DNA from 2 places in the Massilimicrobiota sp. SW1139 genome. Region 2 is predicted to be linked to the other one. Evidence: a T-box and tRNA genes for the amino acid it is inferred to sense, from the RefSeq annotation. Region 2 holds a T-box; the other holds one or more tRNA genes.
The links. A T-box is a leader RNA that pairs with one kind of tRNA and senses whether it is charged. The one in region 2 lies ahead of pheS (phenylalanine--tRNA ligase subunit alpha), so its partner is inferred to be a tRNA-Phe.
Positions count from the first base shown of each region.

Region 1: it has a tRNA-Phe gene. The T-box ahead of pheS (phenylalanine--tRNA ligase subunit alpha) is inferred to sense a tRNA for this amino acid. The anticodon was not compared.

Region 1 is NZ_SJOR01000007.1:85,540-98,182, forward strand. It holds gene plsX (phosphate acyltransferase PlsX) at 1-976, shown strand, start outside; gene rnc (ribonuclease III) at 973-1,656, shown strand; gene E0K96_RS05830 (LysM peptidoglycan-binding domain-containing protein) at 1,726-1,992, shown strand; gene E0K96_RS05835 (FMN-binding protein) at 2,047-2,400, shown strand; gene E0K96_RS05840 (nicotinate phosphoribosyltransferase) at 2,523-3,992, shown strand; gene E0K96_RS05845 (prephenate dehydrogenase) at 4,019-4,849, shown strand; tRNA gene E0K96_RS05850 (tRNA-Cys) at 5,070-5,144, shown strand; tRNA gene E0K96_RS05855 (tRNA-Leu) at 5,148-5,236, shown strand; tRNA gene E0K96_RS05860 (tRNA-Arg) at 5,321-5,397, shown strand; tRNA gene E0K96_RS05865 (tRNA-Pro) at 5,412-5,488, shown strand; tRNA gene E0K96_RS05870 (tRNA-Ala) at 5,496-5,571, shown strand; tRNA gene E0K96_RS05875 (tRNA-Ser) at 5,581-5,673, shown strand; tRNA gene E0K96_RS05880 (tRNA-Met) at 5,691-5,767, shown strand; tRNA gene E0K96_RS05885 (tRNA-Asp) at 5,771-5,847, shown strand; tRNA gene E0K96_RS05890 (tRNA-Phe) at 5,856-5,931, shown strand; tRNA gene E0K96_RS05895 (tRNA-Met) at 5,958-6,034, shown strand; tRNA gene E0K96_RS05900 (tRNA-Ile) at 6,075-6,151, shown strand; gene E0K96_RS05905 (HAD-IC family P-type ATPase) at 6,279-8,615, shown strand; gene E0K96_RS05910 (hypothetical protein) at 8,612-9,157, opposite strand; gene E0K96_RS05915 (AI-2E family transporter) at 9,287-10,300, shown strand; gene E0K96_RS05920 (HAD-IIB family hydrolase) at 10,324-11,097, shown strand; gene E0K96_RS05925 (citrate synthase) at 11,172-12,509, shown strand; gene E0K96_RS05930 (MFS transporter) at 12,519-12,643, opposite strand, start outside.
Region 2 is NZ_SJOR01000016.1:6,456-19,098, reverse strand. It holds gene E0K96_RS08970 (pyridoxamine 5'-phosphate oxidase family protein) at 1-215, opposite strand, end outside; gene E0K96_RS08965 (MurR/RpiR family transcriptional regulator) at 585-1,430, opposite strand; tRNA gene E0K96_RS08960 (tRNA-Trp) at 1,800-1,873, opposite strand; tRNA gene E0K96_RS08955 (tRNA-Glu) at 1,877-1,952, opposite strand; gene E0K96_RS08950 (hypothetical protein) at 2,052-2,417, shown strand; gene E0K96_RS08945 (GNAT family N-acetyltransferase) at 2,420-2,944, shown strand; gene rpmF (50S ribosomal protein L32) at 3,031-3,198, opposite strand; gene E0K96_RS08935 (YceD family protein) at 3,211-3,732, opposite strand; gene E0K96_RS08930 (nucleotidyltransferase) at 3,879-5,030, shown strand; gene E0K96_RS08925 (threonine/serine exporter family protein) at 5,068-5,820, shown strand; gene E0K96_RS08920 (threonine/serine exporter family protein) at 5,822-6,277, shown strand; gene pheT (phenylalanine--tRNA ligase subunit beta) at 6,520-8,910, opposite strand; gene pheS (phenylalanine--tRNA ligase subunit alpha) at 8,915-9,949, opposite strand; T-box leader at 9,982-10,179, opposite strand; gene E0K96_RS08905 (ABC transporter ATP-binding protein/permease) at 10,223-12,079, opposite strand; gene E0K96_RS08900 (ABC transporter ATP-binding protein/permease) at 12,081-12,643, opposite strand, start outside.

The sequences.
Region 1 (12,643 bases), on a different contig from region 2:
GTTATCAATAGATGCTATGAGTGGTGATTTAGGAAGTTCTATCGTTGTAGAAGCTTGTGAAATGTTTATGAAAAATCATCATGATGTAGAACTTTATGTCACTGGAAAAAAAGAAGAATTAGAAACATTAACAAAATATGAAAATATTCATATTGTAGATGCCAGAGATGTTGTGAAAATGGACGATGGCATTATGTCTGTCCGTCGTAAAAAAGAATCAAGTATGGTAAAAGCTGTCATGATGGCACGAGAAGGTGTTGTTGATGGTGTGGTATCATGTGGTTCAACTGGTGCTTTTTATACAAGTGCTATGCTCTTTTTAAAACGTATTGAGGGTGTTGAAAAGTCTTGTCTGATGGTTATGATGCCTACATATAATGGCAAAGGTATGGCTATGCTTGATGTAGGAGCCAATGCTGAAAATACAGCTGAACAATTGTATGATTTTGCGATTATGGGGAATATTTATGCTAAAAATATAAGAGGAATCCAAGAACCTAAAGTTGCCTTATTAAATATTGGAACTGAATCTAAAAAAGGTGATGAAGCGCATCAGCAGGCATATCAGCTTTTACAGGCAAGTGACCGTTTGCGCTTTGTAGGAAATGTTGAGGGTCGAGATATTTTAAGTGGTGATTATGATGTTGTAGTCACTGATGGTTTTAGTGGTAATATTGCTTTAAAAACTTGTGAAGGGGTTGCTTCAACATTAATGAAAATGATCAAAGAAAGCATGATGTCTTCACTAAAAGGAAAAATAGGGGCATTATTAGCCAAATCTTCACTTTATAGTTTGAAAGAAAAATTTGATTACAAATCTGTTGGTGGTGCTTTAATGATGGGATTTGAAAAAGCAGTTGTAAAGGCACATGGAGCCAGTGATGCTAAAGCATTTTGTAATGCTATGGATTTAGCTTATCAGATGGTGAAAATGGATGTTGTAAGTCAAATGAAGGAAGGATTAAGTCAAAAATGAAAATATTAGATTTTTTACAGAAAGAAAATATACCATTTCATAACATTGCCATTTATAAAGAAGCATTTACACATGCTTCATATGCTAATGAATCGCATTATGTAAAAAAAGACTATGAACGTTTAGAATTTATGGGAGATGCTGTTTTACAGCTTTATGTTTCAGAGTTTTTATTTAATCTTTTTCCTGATGTTCCAGAAGGAACATTGACAACTTTACGTAGTAAACTCGTACGTGAAGAGTCATTAGCACGTTTCTCTAGAGAATTAGGTTTAGGAGAATTGCTATACTTAGGTGTTGGTGAAGAGAAAAGTGGTGGTAGAGAACGTGAAAGTGTTCTTGCCAATATTTTTGAATCATTTATAGGTGCATTATATTTAGATTGTGGTCACGATGAAGTTTTAAAGATATTACAACAAACTATATTCAAACATATCAACGATTTAGATTATGATGATATTACTGATTATAAAACAACTTTGCAGGAATTAATTCAAGCCGATCAGCGTCGTACTGTCACATATGAATTGTTAGAAACATCTGGTCCGTCTAATGCTCCAGAATTTAAAGTAGCTGTCATGATGGATGATATGTGTCTAGGTGTTGGGAAAGGAACAAGCAAAAAAAGAGCTGAACAGCAGGCAGCGAAGGATGCTTTAAATAAACTTGCGACAAAATAATGATGAAATGATGGATTTTGCCTAGATATCTTTTTCAAAAAAGCATAGTTTATTTTGGGAGTGATAATCATGTATAATCCATATATGTATGATGATGAAAGAGTCATAAATCCTCGTGTTGGAGAAATTGTTTTATATACGGTACACAAAGGTGATAATGTTTATCGTATTGCGAAAACATTAAATAGTGAAGTGGCATGGATTCAGGTTATGAATCAGCTTAATGATGATTTGTTGATTCATCCTCAACAAGAACTCTTGGTGCCAATTGTTTACCAAAAGGTTCCACCAATGCCACAGCCATTCCAAAGAGAAACTTATGATTTATATTTTTAAAAAAATGCATAAGATTTTCATTTGAGCAAAAACTATAAATAGGAGGTTTGAAAAATGAAGAAAATAATCATCCTATTTGTAGCTATGATGTTATGTGGATGTGCTCAAGAAAAACAAGTAGAAGAAAAATCACAATATAAAGATGGGACTTATACAACAACTGCTATGGGATATGGCGGAGAGTTTGAGGTTGAAACAACATTAAAAGATGATAAAATTCAGGATATTGTGATTAAAGAGCATAATGAAACACCATCTATTGGAGGTGTGGCTTTAGAACAAATGATTGACAACATGAAGAAAAAGAATCATTATGATGTTGATACCATTTCTGGAGCTACCAAATCTTCTCAAGCTTTAAAAGAAGCCGTTGCTAAGGCTTATGAAGAAGCTAAAAATGAATCTTAGTATTTTATATTGATCAAAAGTAGTTACAATAAAAGTGACTGCTTTTTTTGTTTATTGAAGAATAAATCTTTATTTTTTAGGAAAATTAGTATATGATAATGACAATGATAGGGGGCTAAATAATGGGAAAAAACTATGTTGGTTGTGAAAGAAATATCACTTTGATCATGGATTTTTATGAATTAACAATGGCTTATAATTATTTTAAATTAGGAAAACAAGATGAAATTGTTTATTTTGATATGTTTTATCGTAAAAATCCTGATCAGGGTGGTTTTGTTATTTTTGCGGGTTTACAGCAGTTAATTGAAGCAATTGAAAATATGCATTTTACTGATGGGGATATTGAATATTTAAGATCATTAAATGTCTTTGATGAAGATTTCTTTGCGTATCTCAAAGATTTTCATTTTACAGGAACTATCTTTTCAGTAAGAGAAGGGACACCAGTCTTTCCATATGAACCATTAATTACAGTGAAAGCTAAACTTATTGAAGCACAGTTGATAGAAACATTTTTATTAGTGACAATTAATCATCAATCTTTAATTGCAACAAAGGCTAGACGTATTGTACAGGAAGCAAAAGGGCGTGCTGTGATGGAATTTGGAGCACGTCGTGCTCAAGGATATGATGGTGCTCATTATGGGGCGCGAGCTGCTTATATTGGCGGAGTGGCTGGAAGTGCGACTGTATCTGCTGGAAAAGATTTTGGAATACCTGTATTAGGAACAATGGCACATTCATTTGTACAGTCTTTTGATTCGGAATATGAAGCATTTAAAGCTTATGCTCAAATTTATCCTGATAATTGCGTTTTACTTGTTGATACTTATGATACTTTAAAAAGTGGTGTTCCTCACGCTATACGCGTTGCTGAAGAGGTTTTAGCACCAATGGGGAAAAGATTAAAAGGAATTCGTTTAGACAGTGGAGATATTGCTTATTTAACTAAAAAAGCCAGAATGATGTTAGATGTTGCAGGATTGCATGACTGTAAAATTACAGTTTCTAATTCATTGGATGAGTATTTAATTCGTTCAGTGTTGGAACAAGGCGCTCAGATAGATTCATTTGGTGTAGGTGAAAATATGATAGTCTCTAAATCTTCACCAGTTTTTGGTGGTGTATATAAACTTGCTGCTATTGAAAAAGATGGAGAAATTATTCCTAAAATTAAAATATCTGAAAATACTGAAAAAATTACAAATCCAGGATTTAAAAAAGTTTATCGTTTAATTGAAAAAGAAACTCATAAAGCCATTGCTGATATTATTGCTTTCCATGATGAAGTTTTAGATGAAAATCAAGATCTTACAATTTATCATCAATTAGATGCATGGAAACATAAAACACTTTATGCTGGAACATATGAAATTCAACCATTGCAGACACTTGTGTTTGAAAATGGAAAAAATGTTTATCCATATTATTCTTTAGATGAAATTAGAGCATATTCTAATCAGCAAAAACAATTATTATGGGATGAAATTTTCCGTTTAGAATACCCTCATTTGTATTATGTTGATTTAACTCAAAAATTATTAGATTATAAGCTAAAAATGTTAGCGAAAGGAAAAAAAGGACATTAGTCCTTTCTTTTTAAAGGATTTTATTTATGATTATTACAGTTGTAGGATTAGGTGTTATTGGTGGTAGTTTTGTTAAAGCTTTAAAAGGAAAAGGATATGATGTTTATGGAGTGGATTGCGATCAGCAGACTTTAGAAATGGCGAAAGCTGAAGGATGTATTATTGAAGGGTATCTTGATGGACATCAGATTATTTCACAGAGTGATTTAACGATTATTTGTTTGTATCCATCAAAAGTTTTAGATTTTATTTCTGAACATACTTTTAAAAAAGGAAGTATTGTTACAGACGTTGTTGGTATTAAATCATATTTTTTAAATCAGGCTTTATCAAGAATAGATCAGGATGTCGAATATATTAGTGGTCATCCTATGGCTGGTCGTGAAAAAAAAGGCTATTTGTATGCCAGTCAGGAAGTTTTTCAAAATGCAAATTATATAGTTATTCAGCATGAACATAATCAGATAGATAAAATTGAATGGATGCGTCAATTTGTAGGACAACTAGGTTTTAAGAGTGTGAAAATCATGAGTCCTTATGATCATGATGAAATTATTTCCTATACATCACAATTACCACACACATTAGCTGTCGCATTGATGAATAGTGATGATGAAAAATATGAAACAGGTAAATATATTGGAGATTCATTTCGTGATTTAACGAGAATTGCTAATATCAATGCAGATTTATGGGCAGAACTTTTCTTTCATAATCGTGATTATTTATTGGTTTCTATGGAGCGTTTTGAAAAGCAATTTGATTTGTTAAAACAAGCTATTGCTTCAGGGGATGAAAAATCTTTAAAGGAAATGTTTTGTCAATCATCTAAGCGTAGAGAAAAGTTAGAAAAATAAGTCATCAAAAATTAAGAGAGTAGATTTATCAATGAAAAGATAAAGATACTCTTTTTTTAAAAAAAATATATATTTTAGAGAATAAAAAAGCTTTGAATTTAAGAAGTAAAATTAAAATATGGAGTCAAATGAGAGCAATCATTTGTAAAAAAAACGAAAAAAGGTATTGCATAAATGTGGAAAATATTATATACTAGGTGAGCAACGAGTTAAGGAAGTTGGTTCCATAGCCAAGTTGGTAAGGCTACAGACTGCAACTCTGTCATCGTCGGTTCGAGTCCGGCTGGAACCTCCAACTGCCCAGGTGGCGAAATTGGTAGACGCACAGGACTTAAAATCCTGCGGACCTTAAAATCCGTGCCGGTTCGACTCCGGCCCTGGGCACCATTCAAAAAAAGATTTTGAAAAAAATGAAAAAAAGTGTTGCAATTGAATAAGAAATGTGATATTATTGAATGGCACTGTTAAGAGGCGCTAGTAGCTCAACTGGATAGAGTGCTTGACTACGGATCAAGAGGTTGTGGGTTCGATTCCTGCCTAGCGCGCCAATCAAATATACGAACGGGAAGTAGCACAGCTTGGTAGTGCACCTGGTTTGGGACCAGGGGGTCGCAGGTTCGAATCCTGTCTTCCCGACCATTGTAATGGGGCTTTAGCTCAGCTGGGAGAGCGCCTGCTTTGCACGCAGGAGGTCAGCGGTTCGATCCCGCTAAGCTCCACCATTATGTTGCGGAGGTTTACCCAAGTCCGGCTGAAGGGATCGGTCTTGAAAACCGACAGGGGATGAAAGTCCCGCGGGGGTTCGAATCCCTCAACCTCCGCCATTTATTAAATTTCATATCGCGGGATGGAGCAGTCTGGTAGCTCGTCGGGCTCATAACCCGAAGGTCGTTGGTTCAAATCCTTCTCCCGCAACCAAATGGTCTGGTAGTTCAGTTGGTTAGAATGCCGCCCTGTCACGGCGGAGGTCGCGGGTTCGAGCCCCGTCCAGACCGCCATTTGTTTTGGTTCCGTAGCTCAGTCGGTAGAGCAGAGGACTGAAAATCCTCGTGTCGCTGGTTCGATTCCGGCCGGAACCACCATTTTTATCAAAAACGATTCACTACATGGCGGGGTAGCTCAGTTGGCTAGAGCAATCGGTTCATACCCGGTGGGTCGGGGGTTCGAATCCCTTCCCCGCTACCATTAAGTTTAATAGTGGTGAATACCACTTTTTATTTTACTTGGACCCTTAGCTCAGTTGGTTAGAGCTATCGGCTCATAACCGATCGGTCGAAGGTTCGAGTCCTTCAGGGTCCACCAAGATGTATGCAACCTCTTTATGAGGTTTTTTTATTTTTTTATATTATAATTTGTGTTATGATATTTTTATGATATTCATATATATTTCATAACAATGTTATATATTGATATAAAAGTAGGTGATTTGATGGATGATATGAAATATATGGGGTTAACATATCAACAGGTAGATGAACGTAAGCAACGAGGGCTTATTAATATATCACATGATAATATTTCAAAAACAAAAAAACAAATTGTTTTAGAACATACTTTGACTTATTTCAACTGTTTAAATGTTTTTTTAGCAGCCATTATTATTTCTACTGGTCGTTGGACCAATTTAACCTTTATGGTTGTCATCTTTATTAATGCTTTTATTGGTATTTATCAGGAGTTTAAGGTTAAGAAAATTATTGATCAGTTAACTGTTGTGACAGTTAAGAAAGTAAAAGTTATAAGAAATCAAGAAGAAATCATTATTCCTACGGAAGAATTGGTTTTAGATGATATTGTTTTTTTAGAAATGGGTAATCAAATAGGAAGTGACTGTATCGTTTTAAGTTCGCAGGGAATGGAAGTTAATGAAGCTATGTTAACTGGTGAATCTGAACCTGTTAAGAAGTATAAAGATGATGAGTTACTTTCAGGTAGTTTTGTAGTTGCCGGAAGTGCTTATGCGAAGGTTATTCGTGTAGGGAATGATAATTATTCCACTAAGCTTGTTCATAAAGCGAAAAATAAAAATAAAGCTTCTTCTGAAATGAAAGATTCTATTGAAAAAGTGATTAAAGTTTTAAGTGTTGTGATTATTCCAGTTGGTATCGTATTGTTTTTTTCACAACGTAGTGCCTTTCCAAATGATTTAGCCAGTGCCATTGTCAAAACTGTAGCTGGTGTCGTTGGAATGATTCCTGAAGGTTTGGTTTTATTAACAAGTTTATCATTTATCATTGGTGTTGGAAAATTGGCGCGTAAAAAGGCCTTGATTCAAGAAATGGAAGCTATTGAAGCTTTAGCAAGGGTAGATGTCTTATGCTTAGATAAAACAGGAACCATTACAACAGGTGAACTCAAAGTTGAAGAAGTGATACCTGTTGAGGCATATCGTTTAAAGGAAATAGAATATATTATGGGTGTGATGGCTCATGAGTTTGATGATGTCAATGCAACGCAATTAGCATTGCAAGACTATTTCTTTAAACAAGACAACGTTATTGTGAATAAACGTATTCCTTTTTCATCTCAAAGAAAGATGCGTGCCTTAAGTATTCAAGGAAATGGTAACTATGTCTTAGGAGCACCAGAATTTTTATTACCATCAGATCATGTTGTTTTAAATCAGGCTGATGAATACGCCCAAAAGGGATTTCGTGTTCTTTTGTTAGGAAAAACAGATTTGATTAATGAACAAGAATCAAGGATTGGTCAAGTTAAGCCAATCGCACTTATTATTATTTATGATTGTATTCGTCCTGAAGCTAAAGAAACATTACATTTCTTTGAAAATGCAAGTGTGGATATACGGATATTATCAGGAGATAATCCAGCAACTGTATCTCGTGTTGCTCAATTAGCTGGATTAAAGAATGGTCATCTCTATATTGATGCTTCAACATTACCTGAAGATGATATGGAATTAGAAAATATTGTTGCACATTATCATGTTTTTGGTCGTGTTAAACCAGAACAGAAACAGCGTATTATTAAAGCACTACAGGTAAATGAGCATGTTGTTGGAATGGTTGGAGATGGAGTAAATGATGTTCTGGCACTTAAAGATGCTGATTGTGGTATCGCTATGGCCGCGGGAAGTGATGCTGCTAAACAGGCTGCACATATTGTTTTATTAGATTCTTCTTTCGCATCTATGGTTGATATTGTGAAAGAGGGGAGAGCTATTATTGCAGATATTGAAAGAGTCAGCTCACTTTATTTAACCAAAACAATTTATTCAACAGTATTAGCCTTGATTTTTGCGGTTTTAAGAATGAGTTATCCATTTACACCATTACAGTTAAGTTTAATTAGTGGTTTAGCAATCGGTTTACCTAGTTTCTTGTTGACTCTGGAACGTTCATCGTCTTTATCATCACAAGGTTTTTTGAAACATGTCATTTCGACAGCTTTGCCTTGTGCCCTGACTATGATCATTTATATGCTGGCCATTACCTGGATTGGAAAAGAATTCCATTTTGATGCTAAAATGTTATCTACATATTATTATTTAGTTGCTGGTTTTATCAGTTTTCTGGTCGTTTTTGTTGTATGTTTGCCATGGAATCGTATAAGAGTCATTGTTACGAGTACGATTACAGTTGTTTTTTATCTCATATTGATGATAATGCATGATTTCTTTGAGATTTATTCACTTTTCTCAAAATCATTAATTTTCATTATTCCAATATGTTTGAGCAGTATTTTTGTATTATTGATTTTAAAAAAAGCAATTGTCCTTTTATATCAACACTTTGAATGTCATTAACGTAATAATTTTAAATTATAAACTGAAATGTGTGTTTTATCTTTAGATAAAATTTGTTGACATTGTTCTTTGGCCAAATCAAAGAGCTTATAAGGATGAATATTAATGGTTGATACATAAGCACCACATTTGATTTGAAATGAACATGTATGATGTAAGTATTCAAATGTTTTGTTTTTCAAATATGAATGAAATTGAATAAAAGCAATTTCAATCAGTTCTTCATTTGTATTAAACATAACTAAAAAGAAGAAGTTCGATCTTTCATAATAGAGGTGAGCATCACCGAAATCAAAGAATTCACTCATTTTTGTTGCTAAATGTTTTGAGATATGAAAATAAAGTTGAGGATATTCTTCAATATGATATGGTACAATTTGATATTCAATATATATTCCTGTTAAAAAGCGTACAGTAGAAGGAATATGTAACTGTTTAAAGAAAGGATATAGATTTTTTTGATAATCAATATGCTGATAGGAAAAATCTGGATCTAAAATTGGAAATTGATATTGATTATTCGTTGAATCATATATATGCATTTTTAATCACCATGATTAACTTTAACATGTTTTCAATAAGAAAAATGTCGATTGTTGTCATGAATTGTATAAATAAGTCCTGAATGGACTTATTTTTATTTATAAACATATAAATGAATAGGTGAGTCTATGGATAAAAAACAATACCTTATCATTGGGTTTGGTTTATTAATATATATCATTATTTTAAAATATATGTTTTCTTTACTTTTTCCATTTATATTAGCTATTCTCTGTTTTTTTGTTTTAAAGCCATTGATTGATCGTATTCAACAGTATATTCCATTACAAAAAAGTGCTATAGGTATTTCTTTGCTATTATTTATTTATCTTGCTTTAGCATTCCTTTTGGGCATATTAATAACAGCTTTATTTTGTTTATGTGTCCACTTTTTTCAACAATTGCCTGTGTATTATGATTCTATTTTTTTACCCTTTATATATAAAATAACAAAACTTTTAGAAAATATTTTTTCTTTTGTATCTCAAGATTTTGTAATCATCTTTCAAAACTGGATTAATCAGAATATGCTTGACTTCATATCCTTTGCATCATCTTTTATTAAATCTATTCCTTCATTTCTTTTATCTTTCTTCATATTTGTGATTTCTACATTTTTTCTTGTTTTAGATTATGAAGATATGAAAGATTGTTTTTTACGACTCTTACAAAAAAAGACATGTTTTCAACTTGTACAGTTTAAAAATAGAGTCTTAAAAAGTTTATGGATTTACATGAAATGTCAGATTATTTTAATGTTTGTAACATTTTTAATTTTATTGATTGCTTTTCTTATTTTAAAGATTGATTCACCGTTACTTTATGCTTTTACAATTTGTTTGCTGGACAGTTTGCCATTTATTGGAATTGGAATTATTTTAATTCCTATGATGGTTTTATATTTATTTCAAGGGGCATATATGAAGGCAGTTTATTTATTTTGCTTATATTTGATTATTAATATGATACGTAGTTTTCTTGAACCTCATATCATGAATAAAGAGATGAAAATTCCTGCTTTTTTATTATTGGTATCTATGGTTCTGCATATTCATTTTTTTGGTATAGCTGGCGTTATTCTTTCACCCATTCATATGAGTTTTATTTATCAGTATTTTCATAAAAGTGAGGATTTGATATAATAAACTCTAGGAAGGTGATGGTTATGAATAAAAAATATTTTTTCTTTGATATAGATGGAACACTTACAAATAAGCAAACAGGTGAATTGATACCTAGTGCAAAAACAACAATCAAAAAATTACAGGACAATGGTCATTTTGTATGTATTGCGACAGGAAGAGCTTATTATAAAACAAAAGAATTTGCGAATGAAGCAGGATTTCACCATATTGTAAGTAATGGAGGCGCTGCTATTACAATTAATGATCAGCTTATTGAAAATAAACCTTTGGATCGTCAAAAAGCTATTGCGTTATGTCAGGAAGCTCATCAAAAAGGATTTGGACTTCTTATTTCACCTAATGATAGTATTGATGTTATTATGAATGATGAATTATTTATTCAACAGGTTGGATATAGAAAAGAACCAACTAGATATTTCTTTGATTCATCATTAACTTATCAGGGTATTCAAGATTATTATAAAATTTATATTGCTGTGGATGAAAAACATGAACATGAATTAACACTTCTTGATTCAATTGGACATATTCGTTTTATGAAAGAATATTTAACATATCAGCATGATGCTAAAGATGAAGGAATTTTCAAAATGTTAGAGTATGTGCATGGTCAAGCTGAAGATGTCGTTGTTTTTGGGGATGATTATAATGATTTGATTATGTTTAAACCAGAATGGACATCAATTGCAATGGGAAATGCCTGTCAAGAATTGAAAGATAAAGCAAGTTTTATTACAAAAGCAAGTTATGAAAATGGTATTGAATATGCCTGTCAATATTTTGGATGGATTTAAATAGTTATTTATTGTATACAATTATACAAAATAGTGATATAATGGACTTAATATAGAAAAAGGGGTGAGAATCTATGAATGATCAAATCCAAGATTTTTTTGAAAAGTCCTTAGTTGAAAATCATATAGATAATGAACTTTATCAAACTTATTCTGTGAAAAAAGGTTTACGTAATGAAGATGGTACAGGAGTATTGGTTGGATTAACTAAAATTTCTGATGTTGTTGGATATAAAATCCAAGATGGAGAAAAAACAGATGATTATGGAAGTCTTTATTATCGTGGTATTAATGTTGAAGACATTATAAATGGTCAAAGAAAAGAGAAAAGATATTTATTTGAAGAAGTGTGTTTTTTAATTCTTTTTGGTTATTTGCCTTCATATGATGAGTTTGAAAAATTCAAAAAAGTTTTAAGTGATCGTTATGAATTGCCTCCACATTATTTAGAGGCCAATATCTTAGGATTTCCAGCTAAAAATTTAATGAATAAATTACAGCAGGAAGTATTGATGTTATATGGTTATGATGATGATCCTGATAATACAAGTATAATAGAAACTCTTAATAAGGGAATTGATTTATTGGCTAAGATTCCAAGTATTGTCTGTTATACATATCAGACAAAAGTTCATTATTTTGATGAAAAGAGTTTGGTTATTCATCATGTTCAAAAAGATTTAAGTATTGCTGAAACGATTTTATCTTTATTGAGAAATGACGGAAAATTTACTCAAAAAGAAGCAGAAGCTTTAGATATTGCATTGGTTTTACATGCAGACCATGGTGGAGGAAATAACTCTACATTTACCAATGTCGTTATTTCTTCAACTGGAACAGATATATATTCTTCAGTAGCTGGAGCAATTGGTTCTTTAAAAGGACCACGTCATGGAGGAGCAAATTTAGCTGTAAAAAAACAAATGGAAAACGTTATTGAAGAAATATCATTAGATGCAACTGATGATCAAATAAAAATGATTATTAATCGTATTTTGGATAAAGATTTCAATGATGGCAGTGGTCTTGTTTATGGAATTGGGCATGCTGTTTATACATTAAGTGATCCTCGTAGTGAGATGTTAAGTCAAATCTGTGAGGAATTGGCCATTGAAAAAGGGCGTCATCAGGAATATTTATTTTATAAACGTTTTGGTGAAATTGCTGTTCAAGAAATTTATCAACGAAAAGGAATCCATGTCTGTACGAATGTCGACTTTTATAGTGGGCTTGTTTACAATATGTTGAATATACCGAGTGATCTTTATACATTATTATTTGTTGTTGCAAGAACAGTAGGGTGGATCGCACATAATGTAGAAAACAAATTATATTCAAATCGTATTATCAGACCAGCTACAAAATATGTTGGGACATTAAAAGACTATCAGCCAATTGAAAAGCGTAAATAAAAAGCAAGTCTAAGCTTGCTTTTCTTTTTGCATTTTTAAACGATATGTTAATGATGATGGATGCTTTTTGCCAATAGCAATATAAATAAGAATAGATAAAATATTTGCTATAGCAATGATGGCAAACATATAAT
Region 2 (12,643 bases):
GCCTTATTGTTTTGTTTCATCAAGTCTAATTTTTTTCCTTGATTAGCACAATGAAAATACAAATACAATTGATCATCTTCTTTATCTACACCAAAATTCAATGGGACGATATAAGGATAATCTTCATCAAATAATGCCAAACGACACACATCACACTTATTGATAATATTCATGATTTCATTAAAATCTGTTATTTCTCTATCTTTTCTTCTCATAATACTTCTCCATTTGACTTAATAACTTCTTTACAGCGATAATAAAACTCAATTCCTACATAATCTAAATAATAGTTTCTCAGGATACACTCTATGCTTTAACCATCATTACATCAGCAATACTTAACCCTTTTGACGTTTCCACAATAACATATTTAAACTGCTATGCATCTAAGGTCCCACCCCATAAAAATTCTTTCTTAAAACCATGTATAATCTCTCCTTTTCATAAAACTGTTGACATATTTATCATACATTGTTTTTATAATTATACAATACACAGAAATGATTATGGAATGTTACTACAAAATTTATCCTAAAAACAGTTATAAGGTGTTACATTGTAACAAAAAGTAGCTAATGATCCCTTCATTTATTGTATGACATTTTCTTATCAAATAGCGACCCATAAAGCTGATCCACTTCTTTAGCCTGTTGTAAATTGTCTGAAATGATAATACTGTATATCAGATCAAAAATATACTTTAAAGAAATATAAAAGACCATATCCTTTAAGCTTTCAAATTCATCATGAACCATACCATGTAACAAAATAGCTTGCTTTTTTGAAAGAGGATTTTCTTTATGACTTGTAATGATAATAAAAGGAATTTTTCTTTTGATCAAAATATCAGCAATATTTAAAAGATGTTCATTTTTGCCATTTTTACTTATCATAATGACTGTATGATGAGAATCCACATTCAAACTCAGCCATAACTGTTTATCCCTGTTTTGGTAAACCGTTGTTATTTTTCCTGTACTCAACAATAAATGACTAGCATATTCACCAATGCAGGCATTTGTGTCATTAGCAATAATATCAATATATTGATTCTGCGAAATATGGAACATGACTTCTTTTAAAGTATCTATTGAAAGCATATGCTTTGTCTGATTCATAATACCTACTTCAATTTCAGACAACTTCTCCTTAATTGAAAATAAGCTTTCATGAGATAAAATTTCCATATCTTTCAAATAATATTGATTTAAAAAAGAATGAATATGAATTTTAAAATCATTATAACTTACAAAACCAAGTTTTTTTACGAATCTTACAACAGCTGTTGCACTGGTGTATGTATTTTTAGCAAGTTGATGCGTAGACAGATGAATCACTTCATCACTATGATCAATAATATATTGAGCTAAATATAAATCATTATCATTCAATTTATAATCTTGTGCTATTTTTTCTAAAATCAGACTCATAAAGCATCACTTTCCTCTTCTATTTTCAATTTATTGTTTATAAAACTCATGTTTATGATACATTGATTATTTCATGAAAATAACTATTTCTATATTCTATAAAAATATTATACCATACTTTTTAATTTCTCGTTTATTTCCTGTTAAAGTAAATACTTCTATTTGAGAAATGATATTACAAGCCATCTAAAAAACATGAAATCTCTATAAATAATAACAAAATTATCAAATATTTTTTTACATTAATCATATATAGATTTCATTGAACAAAAAGCCACCCAATTACTATTTATCTCAATGAGATGACTTTTGTTGTAAATAATATATTTGGATAAGAAAAAAGAGCGATCAATCGCTCTAACTTACTGATGGCAGGGGCGGCAGGAATCGAACCCGCGTCCACGGTTTTGGAGACCGATGCTCTACCATTGAACCACGCCCCTATATGGTGACCTGTACGGGATTCGAACCCGTGAATGCATGCGTGAAAGGCATGTGAGTTAACCGTTTCTCCAACAGGCCAATTGATTTTGCTTTGTAATAATAACATATAAAATATAGAAAAGCAATAGAAAAAATAAAGAAATAGTGATATTATAGATAAGTATTGGAGGAAATAAAATGTTTGGTTTTGGAAAAAAAGTAGAAATTAAGAAAATAGATATTAATGAAGGATTTCGTCAATATGAAAAAAATCCTGATAAAATCACAATTATATGTTTAGATGAATTAAAAGACTATGATGAATTACATATTGCTGATGCAGAATGTTTTCCTTTTCGTTTATTAGATAGATTTGAAGAATCATATCCTAATAAAAACATGAAATATTATTTATATGCCATTAACAAGGCACTCAGTGAAAAAGCCTGTAAAAAACTATTAAAGAAAGATTATGTTGTTTATGATCTAGGAAGTTTTTTAAATTATAGAGAAAGAGAAGAAGGATTTCAAGCGACAAGAAAAAATCGTAGAAGAAAAAGATAATAATGAAAATTCTTTATAAAAATATACTCATTCGTGATGCAAAAGAAAATGATGCAACCATTCTTACAAAATGGTGGAATGACAGAAAAATAATGGCTCATGCTGGATTTCCAAAAGGTATCAATACAACCGTACAAAAAGTTAAGCATCAGCTCCAAGAAGAAATCAAAAATCATAAGCATCGTCTTATTATCGAATATAAAGATTGCCACATTGGGGAGATGTGCTTTTTTCCTTGTCATGACGCAGTTGAAATTGGCATTAAAATATGTGAAATAAATATGCAAAATCAAGGTTTAGGTCATACCATACTCACATTATTCATTCATGAACTCTTTCAAAAAGGTGTACCCAAAATAGTTTTAAGTACAGATTTGAATAATCTTCGTGCGCAACATGTTTATGAAAAAATAGGTTTTCAAAAATATGATATCCAATATAATTATTGGAAAGATCCTCAAGGAGAAATGCATTCAGCTATTTTTTATGAACTGTTACCTCAAAATTTTATTCATCAACGAAAATAATTTTCAAAAAATAAGAGAACAGCTAAATCGCTATTCTCTTATTTTCATTTATTCATAAAAAAAGCCCTTGAAATAAGGGGCAGTTTTTATAACACTTTTTGTCCGTTGTAAGTTCCGCAATGTTTGCATACTCTATGAGATAATTTATATTCTCCACATTCTGGGCAAACAACGACACTTGGTACTGTTAACTTGTCATGTGTTCTTCTTTTGTTTCTTCTTGTTTTTGAAACTCTTCTTTGTGGTACTGCCATAGGTACACCTCCTTATTCCTTATCCTTAAAATAATCTTTAAGCTTCGCTAAACGAGGATCAATATAATCCTCATCATGTTTTTCATCCTCTTCACTTAATACTTTCCAGCCATGACCTTGAGTCTTTAAAGAAGCACCTTCCTTAACAACTCTCATTGGAACTTCCAGCATAATCTCCTGGAAAATGACAGGTGTTAAATCAACAATGTTTTTCTTAACTTCTATAACCTCTTCATCATCTTGTGGTTTATAAAAAGCAAAAATAACATTTGATTCAATATGGAAAGGATAATCCACATCTTCCAATGATATGGCACATGGTAAAATCAATTCTCCATCTATTTGGAAATCAACGTATAATTGATGATTTTTTGTGTCTAAACGTCCCTGTCCTTGAACATGAACATCCTTTAAACCATTAATTTGGGATAAATTATGGAACATTTCTGATGGAAAACTTAATTTTTCATCAAAATGAAAACAACCATCTTTTTGTTTAATAATCCATTGTAAATTCCATTTCAAAAAAATCACCCTTTACATCGCATAGCCCATTATATATAAAAGTAAGAAATATGTCAATCTAAATTTAAATATTTCATTGAATATTTCCACTCTTTTCAAGTAAAACTATGTTTATTTCCTAAACTATGTTAAACTATCCCTTGGAGGTGAAAGCCATGAGAATATTAGGATTAATTGTTGAATATAATCCTTTTCATAATGGACACATTTATCATATCCAAAAAGCAAAGTCTCTGGCACAATTTGATTATACAATTGCGATTATGTCATCATCATTTGTACAAAGAGGTGAACCAGCTATTATTGATAAATGGAAACGCAGTCAGTTAGCAATCGAATTTGGTGTAGATTTAGTGATTGAATTACCTTTTGTTTATACTTGCCAGAGTGCAGACTATTTCGCAAAAGGAGCTATAGATTTATTAGCAACTATAGGAGTCACTGATATATGTTTTGGTAGTGAAGATGGCCGTATTTCAACTTTTGTTGATATTGCTCAAGCCATTTTTCAGCATCAAGATATCTATAATGAATATGTTCAAAAAGCTATGAAAAAAGGATTACGCTATGCTGATGCCTGCAATCAGGCACTTCAATACATTATGAATAAAGAAATTAAAACACCCAATGATTTATTAGGACTCAGTTATGTCAAAGAAATTATTTTCCATCAATATCCTATAACTCCTCATTGTTTTCCAAGAACAAATGCTTATCATGGATTAAATCTTCAAACCATTGCCAGTGCATCAGCTATCAGAAATGCTATAAGAAATAAGCAAGATTTTTCTCATTCCCTACCTCATGCCAATCTTTATCATCATTGTGATCTTTTTCAACTTGAAGATTTTTTTCCATATTTACAATATCAAATTTGTACATCCAGTTTACAGGAACTAAAAAGCTATCATATGGTCGATGAAGGTTTAGAAAATTTATTATATAAACATATCCAATCTTGTTCATCAATGGAAGAATTCATCAATCAGTTATCCTCTAAACGTTATACACGTCCACGTATTTCGCGTATGCTTATTCATATTTTAATGAAGAACACAAAAAATGATATTCATAATGCCATGCATGTCGATTATTTAAGAGTCTTAGCTATGAATCAAAAGGGAAGACAATATTTATCTACTATTAAAAAAACATGTCCTTATTCTTTAATTACTAACCTGCCAAAATATCATCACCCTGCTTTAGAAATAGAACTGAAAGCAACACGTTTACTTTCACTTTTATCTTCTCACCCACAAGCACTTATTCAAGAAGAATTTTCACATATTCCATTGATTCAATCATGAGGTTTATGATATAACAATTATCTGTGGGGTGAAAAAAATGAACGATTTAGACATTTTACAACAAATCAATAAAATTGGACAATTGTTATTAAAGCATGGTGCAGAAATATACCGTGTAGAAGAATCTTTAAAAAGAATGTGTGAAGGATTTGGCTTTACTGATATTGAAGTTTTCGCAATCCCATCATATTTTACTTTATCATTAACTTTGCATGATGGAACACCCTATCAATCATCCAGGCGATCACGTAGTAATCGTACTCATCTGGATCATTTATATGAACTCAATTGCTTAGTCAGACAAATCAGTAATCAAGAATTATCTCTAGATGAAATCAAAAATCAAATTGAGATAATTGAATCCGAAAGATTGAATTATCGTCTCATACTTATTGGCTATATTGTATCCGCAGCCATGTTCTGTGCATTTTTTGGTGGACATATTAACGAAATGATTGTTTCTGCTTTTATCGGGTTTATTTTATACTATTTTATATATCTTTTAGAAAAGCTTGATGTTAATGGAATCGTTCGTACAATTCTAGCAAGTATGGTTTTAGCCAGTATTGCTATTATTGCACAAAAAATAAATTTCATTACCAATCAGCAGGCAGTGATTACAGGAACTTTAATGATTCTTGTTCCTGGTATTGCTATTACAAATAGTCTAAGGGATATTATTGGCGGTGACTTTGTTTCTGGATTATCTCGTATGATTGAAGCTATTTTAATAGCTGCCAGCATTGCTATTGGTGTAGGGATTATGATGATGGTTTTACAAGGAGTTTAAAATGGAAGGGTTTATACAATGTTTATCAGCTTTTATAGGCTGCTTTGGTTTTACTTTTATATTTAGAATACAGAAAAATATTCGATTTTCTTTAACAGGATCTCTTATTGGTGCGCTAGGATGGTTTATTTATTTAGCAACTGCTTCACTCAACAATATTTTCCTACAAAGTTTTATTGCAATGCTTTGCGTATCATTGCTTGCTGAATGTTTTGCTAGGTTTTTCAAAGCCCCTGCTACCATTTTTATTGTTATCGGTTGCTTTCCATTAGTTCCTGGTAGTGGTATTTACTATACAATGCTGTATGCTGTACAAGGGATGAATGACCTTTTTATGAAAAGCTTTTTATCCACTTTAGGAACCAGTCTTTCACTAGCTTTAGCTATTTTGATTTCCTCTACAGCATTTCAAGTTTATAAAAGAATCAAAACAAAGAATTTTATTGATATGGGATAAATAAAAGAAGTTATAATGCTAAGATGATGAGCATCTTGTATTATAACTTTTTATTTTATACACATTCATAAAATCATATCATTATATAATAAATAAGGAGATGAACAAAATCATCTCCATTTATAATCAATCATGGTAGCTTGAAAACTTTTAACTTCTAAAGTAAGCCTTCATCAGTTCGTTTTCAATCCATTCTTCAAATAACAATATAAACCGCATAAAGAGAACTCAAAGTATTGAATTTAAACTCTTAAATGTGCTCCATATTCTTTAGAAACAGCATTTAAAATTTGTTCCATAGTTGCATTAATTGTTGCATCATCCAATGTTTTTGAAGCATCCTGGAATGTTAACGCAATAGCAACAGACTTTTTACCACTTTCAATACGTTCTCCTTCATAAATATCAAAAATCTTTGTATCAACAATGAAACGTTGACCTGCTTTACAAATAGAGCGTACAACATCATTAACAGGAATATCTTGATCCATAACCAAAGCAATATCTCTTGTTACTGAAGGATATTGTGGAATATCTGTAAATTTAATTGCTGGTTTCTTTAAATTTAATAAAACAGATAGATTTAATTCTGCAACATAGACATCTTTGACATCATATTTTTTCGCAAGGCGAGGATGAATTTCACCAATAACACCAACAATGTCATTACCCATCATTAAATATCCACTTCTTCCAGGATGGAAGTGTTGATTATCTTCTTCAACACGTTTTAATGTATAACGTGATTCTTTAATTCCTAATTTCTTTAAAATTGTTTCCACAAATCCTTTAACCAAATAGAAATCAGCTTTTTGTTGAATTTGTTGCCATGTCACATCATGATACATACCTGTGCATGCAATAGCTAAATTTTGAATTTCATGACCTTGAGAATAAGTATTAGAAATTTCATAAATCATAACATCTTTTTGAGAATGAGCTGTATTATAATTAATTGCCTGTAATAAAGATGGAATTAATGATTTTCTTGTTACACTTCTTTCTTCACCGATTGGCAACATTAAAGCAATATGATCATCTTTATGGAAAAGATTAAAATCATCTACCATAGATGGTGAAGTCAACGTATATGTTATAACTTCATGTAATCCTAAATCTGTTAATAAATGTCTTATTGCTTTTGTATGACTTTGAACAGGTGTTAAAGCCCCTTTTGTCATTTCCATTAATGGTAATGTAGATGGAATATGATCATAACCATACATTCTAGCAATTTCTTCAATGACATCCGCATCCATTGACATATCATTACGATATGATGGAACATGAACAGTAAATGTTTCATTATCTAATGTATATGTAAAATGTAATCTTGTTAATATATCTTCAATATCTTCAGTTGAAATTGTTGTTCCTAATAATCCATTGACACGTGATGTTGTCAATGTAATCACTTTTTCTGCCATTTCATAATCAGTCATGACTGTTTGATAAATTTCTTTAGCATCAGCCAATTCTTCAAGTAAAGCAGCACAACGATTTAGAACACGAGGTGTATTTGCTGTATCAATAGCTCCTTTGATATAGTGTTGAGAAGCATCTGTTAATAAATTTAAACGACGTGCTGTATTTCTTAATGTAGCTCCATGGAATGTTGCAGCTTCAATGACAATATTCACTGTATTTTCATCAATCTTTGTGTCATCACCACCCATAACACCAGCAACACATCCAATTCCCTGATCAGTAGAAACAATAATATCTTCAGGTAAGATTTCATATTCTTTACCATCTAATAATGTTGCTTTTTGATGGAATCCAGTCTTAATAACAAAACGTTTTTCTTTTAACTTATCATAATCATACATATGAATAGGTTGTCCTGTTTCTAACATAACAAAGTTAGAAATATCTACAATATTATTAATTGGCTTAATACCACTTGCCATTAAAAATGTTCTTAGCCATTCTGGTGATTCCTTAGTTTGAACACCTTTGACTAGTTTAGCCCCAAAACATGGACATAAATCTGTTTGTACATCAATTTCAATATCGCTTTCTAATTCATTTAAAGTTTTCATTTCTGGAACATGAACATCTCTTTTTAACAATGCTCCTACTTCATAAGCCAAAGCAATCATTGCCATACAATCAGCACGATTTGGTGTTAAACCAATGTCTAAAACAGTATCATCATACCCCATATATTTTAAAGCCTCTTCACCAACTGGAGCATCAGCATCTAAAACATGAATTCCTGCTTTATCTTGTTCACGTAATAATCTTTGATCAATTCCAAGTTCAGCAATAGAACAAATCATACCATTTGATTCTATACCACGTATTTTGGCTTCTTTAATTTTAAACCCATCACCTAAATCACATCCTGGTAAAGCCACAATCACTTTTTGCCCAGCAGCAACATTAGGAGCTCCACAAACAATCTGTTGAGTGACTCCATTTCCTACTTCTACTTGACAAATATTTAAATGGTCACTATCAGGATGAGGAACCTTTTCTTTTACATATCCAACAACAAGTTTATCACCTCTTGCAAAGACATGCATTCCTTCAACTTCATGACCTATAGATGTCAATTGATCAGCAATTTCCTGAGCTGAAAAATCATCAACTTTTACATATTGATTTAATAATTTTAAACTTGCTTCCATATGTCTAATCCTTTCTTACAAATTGATTTAAGAATCTTAAATCACCACTATAAAAATCTCTAATATTATCAATACCATATTTCAACATAGCCACACGTTCTAATCCAATACCAAATGCAAATCCCTGATAAACCTGGCTATCAAATCCACACATTTCTAAAACTTTAGGATTCACCATACCAGCACCTAAAATTTCAATCCAACCTGTATTTTTACACATTGAACATCCTTTTCCATTACAGTTATAGCATGAAATATCAACTTCAACACTTGGTTCTGTAAATGGGAAATATGAAGGTCTTAAACGAATTTCACGTTTTTCACCAAACATCTTTTTCGCAAATAATTCCAATGTTCCTTTTAAGTCAGCCATGGTAATATTTTTATCAATAACCAATCCTTCACATTGACTGAACTGATGCGAATGTGTTGCATCATCATCATCACGGCGATATGTTTTTCCTGGACAAATAACTTTGATTGGTCCTCTTCCATTAGCCGCTAACATAACATGTGCCTGAACTGGTGATGTATGTGTTCTTAATAAAGTATTTTCATCAATATAGAAAGTATCTTGCATATCTCTTGCAGGATGATCCTTTGGTAAATTCATAAGCTCGAAATTAAAATGATCGCTTTCAACTTCAGGACCTTCTGCGATACTATATCCCATTCCAATAAATAAATCTTCTAATTCTTCTCTAATCATTGTTAAAGGATGAATTGTTCCAAGTGGCAATTGACTACCAGGTAAACTAATATCAATTTTTTCATTTTGAATTTTCTTAAGCATTTCAGCTTCTTCTAATACTTTTCTTTTTTCTTCAATAGCTTGTGTTATCTCTTGTTTAACCTTATTTGATACTTGCCCAAAAGACGCACGTTGTTCTTTAGACATATCTTTCATTGACTTCATTGCAGATTGCATTGGGCCTTTTTTCCCTAGATAGAAAACCCTTAAATCATTTAAATCTTTTAATGATGAACAATCATGAATCTTCAATAAAGCTTCTTCTTTAATCTTTAATAATTCGTCCATAATATCCTCCTTCAAATAAAAAAATCGTTCCACATAGGAACGATTGTATCGCGGTACCATCCTAATTCATAACAAATGTTATGCACCTTTACTGCAATAACGCTGCTTCGCGGCGATGATTAGTCGCACTCCAAGGTGAATTCAATAAATGCATTGTAAGAAAACTTTCAGCCATCGTTTTCCTCTCTGATACAAATTCTTTATCTACTTGTCCTCTTCATCGTATTAACGGTACTATTATAACTAACTTTTTATATAAAAACAAGTTTTTCTTTACTCTTTTAATGCCTGAACAGTGTTCATTTTTAAAATATACAACAATGGTGGTAACTGACTTATCAAAACAAGTAAGTCACTAACAATAAAAACAAAAGCAATAATATTTATATCTACCTGTATAGAAAACAATTCACTTTCAAACATATTCTGTAAAAAGATATTCATCATATGAATCAATTGATAATACAAAATCATGCATATAGACTGTGTTAATATAAGAATTTGTAAAGACTCATAAAGCACAATTTTAATAATATCTAAAGAACTGGCTCCAAAACATTTCATGATAGCTAAATCTTTTTTCTTTTGTATCACATTTAAAAACATAACTTCACCAATCAAAAATAAAGAAGATAAAATAGCCAAAAGAGAAAAAACCAGCAAGGTGATATTCGCTTGATTTAAAACTTGTGATACATTTTGAGTTGTCGATTCTCCTATCGCTAAAAATTCATAATCTGGAAATTGTTTTTTCAACTGTTTCATAACATGATCTCTATGATAGTCAGGATGTACATAAACAATTCCTAAATGTGATGACACCTGTTCAAGCTCATATTGATAAATATCTTTCAATAAATAAATGTAAGCATGATCCATCTGATAGAGTGTATCTAGAGCGGTAGTTTGATTCGTAATACCAACAATTTTATAACAAATACCTTTCACTTCCCAATCATGTTGATACCAGGCATAAACATTCTGCCCGATCAAAGAAGCGACATCCTGCTGTCCACAAAGATGTCTAGCAGTTGAAAGAGATAATAAAATTTCATGATGTGCCTGTGGATAATTTCCGTATTTTAATGACAGATATGTATAAGGAGAAGTATCATCTCCAATAAATAAAGTCTGAGATTGTTCATATCTTTCAGATTGAAAACCAATTCCTAAACATTCATAATCATCTAAAAACATCTCACTTTTCATAATTCCAGGTTGATTTTTTATCTGATCTAATAAATCTAAAGACAGAGATTGTTGATAACGTGATTGAAAACTGATTCCTGATGCAGGAACAAGTGAGTAAATATATTGATGAAACTGCTGTTCAAGATGACGAGTGAGTGTTAATGCTAAAACAATGCTTAATAATGATAATAGTAAACCTATCATCAATTGAAATGAACGTGCCTTATGTGAACATAATGATGCAAACGCAAGGCGCATATGGCATAAGAAATACTTCTTTTGTACAGTTGGAAAACGTTCAATTTTTTCTGTTTCATGAAAGCATATATGCTCAATAATCTGTCCGTCCTGCATTTTATAAACTTCATCACTATATTGGCTTACCAGCTTTTCATCATGAGATACCAAAATAACTAAACGATGTTGAGATTCTTCTTTTAATAATTCCATCACAGCTTGTGCATATTGGGGATCAAGTGATCCTGTAGGTTCATCACATAAAAGAATATCACTACGGTGATAGTGACTTCTTAAATATGCCAGACGCTGTCTTTGTCCAAGTGAAAGTGAACGCAAAGACTGATTTTTTAATGTTTCTAAAGCCAGTGATAATGATGCTTTTTCCTGTTTATGAAAAAAACGTGGTAAACTTATATTTTGTTTTACAGATAGCCACATAATCAGATGAAACTGTTGAAAGATAAAACTGACATGATGGCGTCGATAACGTGTCAAATGATGCTTAACACTCTTGTTTTTCCATAAAATATCACCTTGAAAATCAGTATCAATACCTCCTAGAATATGTAATAAGGTTGTTTTTCCACAACCGCTAGGACCCACAATCGCAACAATGCCTGAAGTTGGAAAACACATACATATGTCATCCAAGACTTTTTGATAGAGATATCTTTTTGAAATATGTTGAACTTCAAGCATATTATTCCTCCCTTAAAACATCAATCTTCGTCATTTTCATCATTTTTCTAACAGGATGCAAAACAGATAAAACACTCATCACAAGATAAATCATAAAAATAATCACATATAAATCATAGCGTGAATAAAAGATAGGCTTTAACAATAATGAAAAAGAAACATATTGCGAAATATTCACAACATGATTGATATATTCATATATAACCATCGCCAGCAAACAACCTCCACCAGCAATAATCAACCCCAATTGCATCGCCTCAAAAAGAGATAATATAAACAGTCTGAAAGATGAAATACCTAGTGATAATAAATATGCAATATCATGTTTTCTTTCAAAATAAATAATGGATTCTACAATTCCAATTAATATCAGTGATATCAACAAACTCATTCCAATGAAAATCATTGCTACTATTTGAGCTAAAGACAATAAAGATTGATAACTTGATACTCTTTCTTGAATTTCACTATAAACAATATAGTCTTTAGATAATGTCTGATATAAACTTTCATTTTTATTGAATTGACTTTCTACAATCAATTCACGATTATTCATCAATTCTG